3 regions of the Bacillus songklensis genome follow, and region 3 is predicted to be linked to each of the others. Evidence: riboswitches for the same ligand, from Rfam matches in the RefSeq annotation. Region 3 holds a riboswitch; each other region holds the start of a gene.
The links. Region 3 has a riboswitch for S-adenosylmethionine ahead of ACFOU2_RS25600 (YezD family protein). Riboswitches for the same ligand answer to the same signal wherever they lie in the genome.
Positions count from the first base shown of each region.

Region 1: it holds a riboswitch for S-adenosylmethionine, as region 3 does, so the genes downstream of both, ACFOU2_RS19375 (methionine ABC transporter ATP-binding protein) here and ACFOU2_RS25600 (YezD family protein) in region 3, are expected to answer to the same signal.
Region 2: it holds a riboswitch for S-adenosylmethionine, as region 3 does, so the genes downstream of both, metK (methionine adenosyltransferase) here and ACFOU2_RS25600 (YezD family protein) in region 3, are expected to answer to the same signal.

Region 1 is NZ_JBHRZT010000072.1:110,407-113,811, reverse strand. It holds gene ACFOU2_RS19385 (MetQ/NlpA family ABC transporter substrate-binding protein) at 1-98, opposite strand, end outside; gene ACFOU2_RS19380 (methionine ABC transporter permease) at 119-790, opposite strand; gene ACFOU2_RS19375 (methionine ABC transporter ATP-binding protein) at 780-1,793, opposite strand; SAM riboswitch class I at 2,016-2,121, opposite strand; gene ACFOU2_RS19365 (DNA alkylation repair protein) at 2,727-3,077, opposite strand.
Region 2 is NZ_JBHRZT010000059.1:42,699-46,103, forward strand. It holds gene pckA (phosphoenolpyruvate carboxykinase (ATP)) at 1-599, opposite strand, end outside; SAM riboswitch class I at 956-1,078, shown strand; gene metK (methionine adenosyltransferase) at 1,224-2,426, shown strand; gene ACFOU2_RS15075 (glycosyltransferase family 4 protein) at 2,705-3,405, opposite strand, start outside.
Region 3 is NZ_JBHRZT010000073.1:489,066-492,470, reverse strand. It holds gene sat (sulfate adenylyltransferase) at 1-87, opposite strand, end outside; gene ACFOU2_RS25615 (hypothetical protein) at 143-364, opposite strand; partial or broken gene ACFOU2_RS25610 (inorganic phosphate transporter) at 379-525, opposite strand; gene ACFOU2_RS25605 (phosphoadenylyl-sulfate reductase) at 544-1,257, opposite strand; gene ACFOU2_RS25600 (YezD family protein) at 1,372-1,515, opposite strand; SAM riboswitch class I at 1,611-1,720, opposite strand; gene cdaS (sporulation-specific diadenylate cyclase CdaS) at 2,192-2,821, shown strand; gene ACFOU2_RS25590 (VOC family protein) at 2,966-3,340, shown strand.

The DNA of each region.
Region 1 (3,405 bases), on a different contig from region 3:
GTATCTGTGTTTGCCTTCTCGCTGCCGCCTGAGTTACCACAAGCTGATAAAGCTCCCACAATGAATACTAGAATAAGAGCTGTGAGCCATTTTTTCATAATCTTCTCCTTCTTTCTCTTTATCTTTTATCTACAACTTTGGCGATAAAATCACCTAGAAGCTGAACGACCTGAACTAGAACAATTAAGATGACAACTGTTGCAATCATAATGGTATTGTCATATCGATAATAGCCAAAGCGAATGGCCAAATCGCCAATTCCGCCGCCTCCGACAGTACCTGCCATTGCCGAAAACCCAATTAAACTAATGAGCGTCAATGTAATACCCGAAATAATCCCGGATCTGGCTTCCAGTAACAATACATCCTTTATGATCATCCACGGAGTTGCACCGGCAGCAACAGCTGCTTCAATGACTCCATTATCGATTTCCCTTAAAGCAGTCTCCACAATCCGGGCAAAAAATGGGATGGCTGCAACTGAAAGGGACACACTTGCTGCGGTTGGCCCAATGGTTGTACCTACCAAAAATTTTGTGAATGGAAGTAACGCAACCAGTAAAATAATAAATGGAATCGACCGCACCATGTTCACCACAAAATCTAATACCGTTTTGGCTAAACGATTTTCAAAAAATAACCCTTTATCAGTGACATATAATAAAATCCCGATTGGCAGCCCAACGACAACTGAAACTGCCAGAGAGATGGTAATCATATAAATCGTTTGAATAAACGCTTGGTTTATATCAGGAATTAGTTCTATAAGATGATTGAAATCAATGCCCATCACGTAACACCTCCACTTGCGCTTCCCGTTTTCCAATATACTGAAGGGCTGTTTTGATTTCTTCCTTTTGTCCTTTTAGTTCCATAATAAAGATACCAAGCGGCATTTCTTGAATATATTCAATGGAACCATGAAGGAAGTTGCCTTTCACATTAAATTGCTGAAGTGTATCTGAAATAATCCCTTCACCCGCGATTTTCCCTTTGAACATGATCTTCACAATAGGTCCTTCACAACGGCTTATAATCGTCTCAGGCACTTCAAAGGAAACGACACTTTCAATAAACTCTTTTGTTAATTCGGTCTTTGGATTAGCGAAGATATCATAGACAGAACCTTCTTCAATAACCTTTCCGTCCTGCATGATGGCCATCCGGTTGCAAATTTCCTTTACAACATCCATCTCATGAGTAATTAACACAATGGTAATGTTGAGCTCTTTATTAATTTTTTTCAATAGATTCAAAATCGACTTAGTCGTCTTTGGATCCAAAGCAGATGTAGCTTCATCACATAAAAGCACGGACGGGTTATTGGCAAGCGCCCTTGCAATGGCAACCCGTTGTTTTTGCCCGCCGCTCAGCTGTGTGGGGTAGACATCTCTTTTATCGGAAAGACCAACCATTTCGAGCAGTTCCTCTACCCGCCCTTTTATTTGATCCAGCGGCATTTTGGCAGCCTTTAAAGCAAAAGCAATGTTTTCAAACACTGTTTTTTGGCTGATTAAATAAAAGTGTTGGAAAATCATGCCGATTTTTAATCTTGCTACACGCAAGTTTTCACCTTTTAAAGATGTTAAATCAGTCCCATCAACCGTAATCTTTCCGGAGGTAGGTCTCTCCAATAGATTAATACAACGAAGCAAGGAGCTTTTTCCGGCACCGGAATATCCTACAATCCCATAGATTTCTCCTTCTTGAATAGTGATCGAAACATCGTCCACACCTTTCACTAACCCGTTTTTTGTTTTATAAACCTTTGAAAGATTTTGAATTTCAATCATATGATGACCTCATTTTCCCTAAAACTAGAATTTCTGAACGAGTGGTTCTCGGTATTATGTATGACATACACAGGAGGACAGCCTCTTTGAAAATATGTTCAAACTCATATCGTTATTGCTTTATGTTAAAAGACTTGTTCAAAGGATCTGCTGGCAATCTATCATTCAAACAAAAAATGCCCCTTTCAACTGAAAAGAGCATCGAAACATGATCTATATTTCGACTTATCTTTCAGAATGAAAGTCATTCTGCAGGAATTGGCACCTTCCCATTAAGGGGGTTGCCGGACGTCATCGGGCCTAATCCCTCGGTCTCTCTTGATAAGTATTATGAATAAATTGACTCTTTAGATAATACAAGTATATTTTGGTTTTGTCAATAAAAAAATAGCAATTAAAACGTATTCTCTCTTTGTCTCCCATTGCTATGGAGTGTCCCAACACATGTAAAATCGATAGCCCCCTCGCATCACAATATGTCTCCGAGCGGGCTATTTTTTTCTCAGCAATAATACAGCGACAATGATGATCAACCCCTTGACAATTCCCTGGAGATAGGGAGACACGTTCATTTTTATGAGAAATTCTTCTCTAAAACCTATGAAGACGCTTCTCTAGTTTCTCTACTTTACTGTTTTGTTGATGTTCTTGAACACTTGCCCATTTGAACAAACAGCTAATTCTTTGATCCCTAAGTCCGTTCTGATGACTTGATCTGTTAATTCTTGTTACGTTTGCCCTTATTGAATTCCAACGAATAAATAACAATACTTTCCGTCAAAAGAGATTTAAGGATTGGGGTATTTAACGCCCATGGGAATCTGATCTGATGTCTTGACCCATCTAACATCAGAGATGATAGATATGAATAAAAAATTGTGGTCTAAAAACAAGAAAAGCTTTATCAAACGCTGGAAAGGTTAAATGATATCATTAACTAAAATAACTTTCGGATGAAATAAAAACTCCTATATCTGAGCTGTTAGATGAAGCCATTAAAAATTTGCTACTGAAAAGAAACTTGCTAAAAAATGCTGCTTGTTGATATTCACGTTCCGGAAGATCCCAAAGAGAAAAAACGACATCTTTCAGTCTCCCTTTTGGCGGCAACCCATTTTCTTTTACAAATTCTTTCATTAATTGACGACGAATAGGGGTTCTAATCCCTAAAAATTCATATTGGTTTCTTAAATATTTTTTAGACCATTCAGCATATTCCGCATCAGTGTGTTGGGAATATAGATTAACAAGTTTTTGAATGTATAAATTTACCGATTCAATCATAGATATTTCCACCCGCACATATGTTCTGATTATTTAGCCGAATTATAACACCAATTGAACAGAAGGACAAATATGAGTATCATTCTTTAACAGAGTTGAAAAAGTACTTACGTAACCAAGGTTTCATGAAAAGCCAACAATGCAAGTATTCCAGTGTTTGATTGAAAGTGTTTGATACCCTTTTTCAGAGTCCAGAAAAAAGGCCCACTCCCCCGCTCCGGTCATACTTTCATTGAACGGGAGGACTGAACCTAGTTTCTTTCATTATTATATTCCTCATTTAAAACGCTCGGGTTACCTCATGTCTCCTTGCCCCTTACAACCGCCC
Region 2 (3,405 bases), on a different contig from region 3:
ATGGATTTCTTGATTTCTCCCGCGTATTCCGTACCGCCGATTAAAACGACTTTACGCTCAAATGAGATAATGATGAATGTCTCTGAATTTGTACCGTCCACTACCGGATCCGCTTTAAAGTTGGGGGCGGAAATTACCGTAAACTCCGCTTCATGAGAAATAAGTTCTTCTTTTGATGGACGAATGAATAGCTGATGAGCGAATAGATTATGCCATGCATATTCATTAACGACGCGAATTGGCAAACGGTACTTTAAATCTGCTCCCGCATAGCCGTTAAATACGAATAATTCTTTTTGTTCTTTTAAGTATGTTAAAACTTTTTTATAAAGAGCATCGAATTTTTCAGAAGAAAACGGTTTGTTCACTTTTCCCCAGTCGATTTTTTCTTTAGTAGATGCTTCTTCTACAATAAATTTATCTTCTGGGGAACGGCCTGTATATTTGCCTGTCTCAGCGCGAACAGCACCAGAAGAAGTAAGCAGGCCTTCACGGCGGGATAAGACTTTCTCAACTAGCTGAGGAACTGATAAATTATGATGAACTGTCGGCGATTGAAGAAGTTCGGTTAATTCAATAGAAACATCCACTGTACTCATATTTAATACCATCCTTTTATTTAAAGTTTAATTAAATGTTTGATTAGTAAACTTATAAATTAGTATAACACATTTATAAAAATAGTCTATACTATTTGAAATTAAATGTTCATATATAATGCAAAAATGGACAGTTTTTAAAGAAAATTCATAATTTAACCCAACCTAGAAGATATATTACTTTCGTTTTATTAAGGAACAATGTTGAGTTATAAATGATTGGTTCATTCTTTTACATAGGCCAGACCTTAATAACAGACTTAATGCAATTTTTCTATTACTTATGTGGATTCATATAAATATTTTATTGACATGATTCAGCGTTTTAAGGTATGATATGTCCTTGAACGGATACTCTCTTATCCCGAGCTGGTGGAGGGACAGGCCCTATGAAACCCAGCAACCATCGCCATACATATTAAATATTTGGTGATAAGGTGCTAACCTGATGCAAGGCTCTTGCCCTTGATCGATAAGAGTGAAAGGCGCTAGTGAAGATACAAACCTTTCCTCAGTAAGGAAAGGTTTTTTATATTTTTGTTTCAATAAAATGCGTTATTTTTATGAATAATAAGGGAATGAGTACCGTATCTTTTAGGTTTACAGTTAAAAGGAGGAATACTGATGTCAACAAAACGTCGTTTATTTACATCAGAGTCAGTAACAGAAGGACATCCGGATAAAATTTGTGACCAAATTTCTGACTCGATTCTTGATGCGATTTTAGCAAAAGACCCTAATGCACGTGTTGCTTGTGAAACATCTGTGACTACAGGTTTAGTATTAGTAAGTGGTGAAATCACTACATCTACATATGTAGACATCCCAAAAATCGTTCGTGAAACAGTTCGTGAAATCGGCTATACCCGGGCAAAATATGGTTTCGATGCTGAAACTTGTGCGGTTTTAACATCTATCGATGAGCAATCACCTGATATTGCAATGGGTGTTGACCAGGCGTTAGAAGCTCGTGAAGGTCAGATGACAGACGAGCAAATCGAAGCCATCGGTGCGGGTGACCAAGGTTTAATGTTCGGCTATGCCAATAACGAAACAAAAGAGCTTATGCCTCTTCCAATTTCATTGGCTCACAAGCTTGCGCGTCGTTTAACAGAAGTGCGTAAAGAAGAAATTTTACCTTATCTTCGTCCAGATGGTAAAACCCAAGTAACAGTTGAGTATGATGAGAACGACAAGCCGGTTCGTATCGATACAATCGTTATCTCAACACAACATCATCCTGAAATTACATTAGAGCAAATTCAACGCAACTTGAAAGAATATGTTATTAATCCGGTTGTTCCAAAAGAACTCATTGATGAAGAGACAAAATACTTCATCAATCCGACAGGACGTTTCGTCATCGGCGGTCCTCAAGGTGATGCTGGTTTAACAGGCCGTAAAATTATCGTAGATACTTACGGCGGTTATGCACGTCATGGCGGTGGTGCATTCTCTGGTAAGGATCCTACAAAAGTAGACCGTTCTGCTGCATATGCGGCTCGTTACGTTGCGAAAAACATCGTAGCAGCTGGATTAGCGGATAAATGTGAAGTGCAATTGGCATATGCAATTGGTGTGGCAAAACCAGTTTCCATTTCAGTTGACACTTTCGGTACAGGTACAGTATCTGAAGATGTATTAGTCGAATTAGTACGTGAAAACTTTGACTTACGTCCGGCGGGTATCATTAAGATGCTTGACTTGCGTCGTCCGCTTTATAAGCAAACAGCTGCTTATGGTCACTTTGGCCGCAATGATCTTGACCTTCCTTGGGAGCGTACAGATAAAGCAGAAGCTTTAAAAGCACAAGCTGCTGGTAAATAATAGATGTGAATCCACATAAATCATTTAATATAAGCAAAAAACGCTCATGTTAAATGATTTACGCATAAGCGGCTGACAAGCTCCCTTACGGGTTCTTGTTAGCCGCTTTTATACGAGGACCTGTATATTCGGGGATGCAAGGCAGAATGGCGTGAATAGAGGAAGAATTGATAGCGAATGTTAAAGCATGAACGTGGATTCATCTAAAAAACATCCGATCCATTTGGATCGGATGTTTTTATTTGGTGTACCAAAGAATGCGTTACATAAGAAATAAATTATGCTAATTGAATCGACTGTGTTTGGTCTGCAACAGCTAATTCATATTGCGCCAACAAACCATCAAAAATAGTTTCCCATGTTTGAGTTAAGGCGTATTGCCTGGCCTGATGACTAAGCTGCATGCGTTTATGCAGATTCTCCAGGCATAGGCTAATATAATGAACAAACTGTTCGACAGAATCGGGGTTGCATAAATAACCTGTTCGGTCATGTTGAAGGATATGCTTTACTCCACCGGCATTAGCAGCAATAGCAGGTGTTCCCGATGCTAAAGACTCTAATATGACATTTCCGAACGTTTCCGTCACAGATGGAAAAACAAACAAATCGGAAGCTGCATATACCCTGGCTAATTGCTCACCTTGAAGAAAGCCTGTAAACGTCATATGCTCGAGTGCTTCTTTGTGCAATTTCTCCTTTAAAGGGCCATCTCCTACAATGAGCCAGTGGACTTGATGCTTGATGTGCGGGGGCAAAGACCTGGCGATATTCATTAGTAGCTGCAAGTTTTTTTCAGGAGCAAGGCGCCCGACATACGTTAAAATGTAAGGCCGTTTAATATTATATCTAATCCGTACATCAAAACGATCATAATGAGGGTGAAATAATGTGTGATCCACACCTCTGGACCAAATGGAAATATTGGTAAATCCATGACGGTGAAGCTGCTCCTTTGTTGATTGAGAGGGAACGAAGA
Region 3 (3,405 bases):
CTCGATTTCTTGAATAATAGATTCATAGTTGAAAGTTGGTTCAAATAAATTAATTAATGTTCCTCCGTGTGGAATACTTTGACTCATGATGATTATCCTCCCTTTAATTATATTAAATTTACCTTTTTACTTGGGTTAAAAATTAACTTTCCCCTCTTTTTCCGAGAACGAATTCTCCTCCTCTTTTGCGGTTTTCATCAAACTGATGATTCCAACCGTAGCCAGACAACCGCTGGCTAAAACTACAAAAGCATAAAAGTCTCCCTTCAACAAAAGGGTTACTAATACATAGGAAATGACAAGGGAAACGATTGGTGACACAATCCAAACCTTTAACATTTGGGTCACGATACGCTTTTGCCATATATGCCCCTAAAAAACGCCGATTGCGCATATAAAAAGTGCTGTGCCCGGACGTTTAATAGCTCCAGAACCGTAAGACACTCCCATAGCAGCGGCCGCTCCGCTTGCTCCGATGTTTATAGCAAAGAAAAGAGCGATGACAAAAGCCGGTATAATCAACATGTCACTTCAACTTCTCTCTTATGACTCATGAAGGCCGCATTCAACCTTTTGCTGTCCTGACCATCTACCTGAACGGAGATCATTTAAATCATAAGCAGGAGACGTACAAGGTTCACAACCGATGCTCGGATACCCTTGATCGTGTAAACGATTATAAGGTAAATCGAATTTATAGACGTATCGCCAAATTTCTTTCCATGTCCAATGAATCAGCGGACAAACTTTCACTTTTTGGAAGCGAAAATCCCGATTCACAAACTCGGTTTTACTTCTTGATGGAGATTGCTCCCTTCTCAAGCCCGATATCCATGCATCCGCTCCTTCCAGAGCACGTTGTAATGGGATAATTTTACGTATATTACAGCATAGATTTGGATTGCTCTTCCACAATTCTTCTCCATATAGAATCTCTTGTTCTTTCAAATCCAGATCCGGCTTTTGCATGACGATATTTAACTTTGGAAATCTTTGTTTGATGGCATCAATCACTTCATATGTCTCTTTGAAATGCAAGTTGGTATCCAGGAAAACAATTTCGGCGTCTTCCTTTACTTTCGAGATTAAATCAATTAACACAATTCCCTCTATCCCAAAGCTGCAGGCGTATACGATAGAATCACCGTAATGCTCAAAAGCCCACTCTAGAGCCGGAATGGCTCCTTTTGTTTCATTATCTGTTGGAAAATCGGGAGTATCTTCATTCCAACTTAGAAATGTTAAACGGTCTGTCAAATTAAAACCTCCTCTTTCTTCTTATTAGGCAAAACTGCCTATTCCGATAAAAAAAGGCGGTTTTAACTCTATAAACGGTTAAAACCGCCTTTAGTTTTTCTAGTCAGCGACTTGTTAACGAATCCTTACTTTTTCGTTTTTTTCAAGCTGGACAACTTTTCCGTCCTGCACAACCAGCGTAATGGATCCATATTTCATGGTCTCCAACATTTTCACAACGTTTTTCCATACTTCATCTATATTTTCTTGCTTTACCATCACAGCCCTCCTTAGAGACGAATGCTCAATCACCATTATTCATTACAAATAAAAAAGCCCTCCATTCCAGAAAGACTGTTGAGGTAATCTATTTTACCTTATCTTCCAAAATGGTTTACATTTTGCTGGAATTAGCACCTTGCTTTTGCATTTGCAGGTTGCCGGGTTTCCACGGGCCAGTTCCCTCCACCACTCTTGATAAGTTCGTTTTTTCAAATTTTAACATATCATGGTCAATTGTCAACTAATATTTCAAAATATTCCACAAAAAATATAAAGGAAAAGTATTCCTCATATAGGGCATCCAACTTTTATTTATGTTCATTCAACTAAAAAAATTTCTCGCAAAGGATAACAGCATAATAACGGCTACCACAAAACAAACAATGACCAGGAGCTTTTCATGTTTATTTGAGGGATGCATCTTTACCTCCTTCTATTGCGAATTGTTTCACATATATAAGTAAAAAATAACCTTTTTATTATAGCATATTAGCATATGTATTCATAATGAGCATAGAAATCATTTTTGTTTCATGCATAAACCCCCTTGTTTCGTAAACATTACAAATAAAGTGAACCTTTCAGCAGTGAGAGATCCCTCCTGATGATGAAGGGTTCTGCCAGAATAAACATCTGTTTTTCGGAACGGTTATCATATTGGAGGCTTAATGCAATGGATTTACATGCTTTCTCACTAACAAACACCATTAAAGACCAGCTCAAGCAAAACTTAACACAAATCATGCTCGAGACCGAAAAGTTGATTAGTAGCCTTGATCATGATGAGTATTGTATCTTATGCGATTTTGAAACCTTACAAAAACAATTCAATGAAATTCAGTCTGTGGCGGCTTCTTATTATTTACAGCAGTATTTATCCCCCCACACCCCAAATCATATGGCTTTATCTCTGGCCGCCCATCATCTATCTGAAAGAAGACACGGGGCTCTTATTGTAATTGAGCGCACCCAGACTGTTGGAAGTCTCATTCAAAAAGGGGTGCCAATCGGAGCGACTTTAACGAACACTCTGCTTGAGTCCATCTTTTATCCAGGAAGTCCCCTTCATGACGGCGCAGTTCTCATTAGAGGCAATGAAATCGTGTCAGCAGCAAATGTTTTGCCGTTGTCCTCAATCGTTACTACTCAAAAGAAAGTAGGAACACGCCATCGCGCAGCCATCGGCTTGTCAGAACGTTCGGATGCCCTTATATTGGTAGTCTCTGAAGAAACGGGGCGCATTTCTTTTGCCTTGGATGGCACGTTATATCCCATTCATTCAACCAATAACCCTATTCTCTAAATAGATACATTCTTCCTCCTCTCGAAAAACCTGTATTTTCCTCTTTTTTTCCAAGAGGAAAATAGAGCTATTACATATTGCCATATTATTCTGATATAAGTATAATAAAAAAATTTATGTAAGAAAACCTAACACTACTTTTACATAAGCAATTTTCATCACTCCCATTCAAAAGAGAATGATGACTTTTACGTTCACTACTTTCCTATTACATTAATTACTTTTAAAGAGGGGAATGATTTCATGTCATTACCGGAAATTAGCCTGGTCTTTTTGGGATTTCATGGACAAATCATCATTGAACTCATCCAAGGTTACAGAAGCGATTTACCCACTGAGGGAAAGGTCCACCATGTGGCTTTTACTGTCTCCGATTTGGAAAAAGAAAAAGAACGGTTAAAAGAATTAAACGTTACTTTTGTCGATGAGGAAATCACAACATTGCCAAACGGAGCAAAATATTTATTTTTCTATGGACCGGATGGAGAATGGGTTGAATTTTTCGAGCCAAAAGCTTAGGACATAATGTTTATATTATACCTTCATCAAGATTGGGAAATAATAAAATCAATCTATGTGGGAGG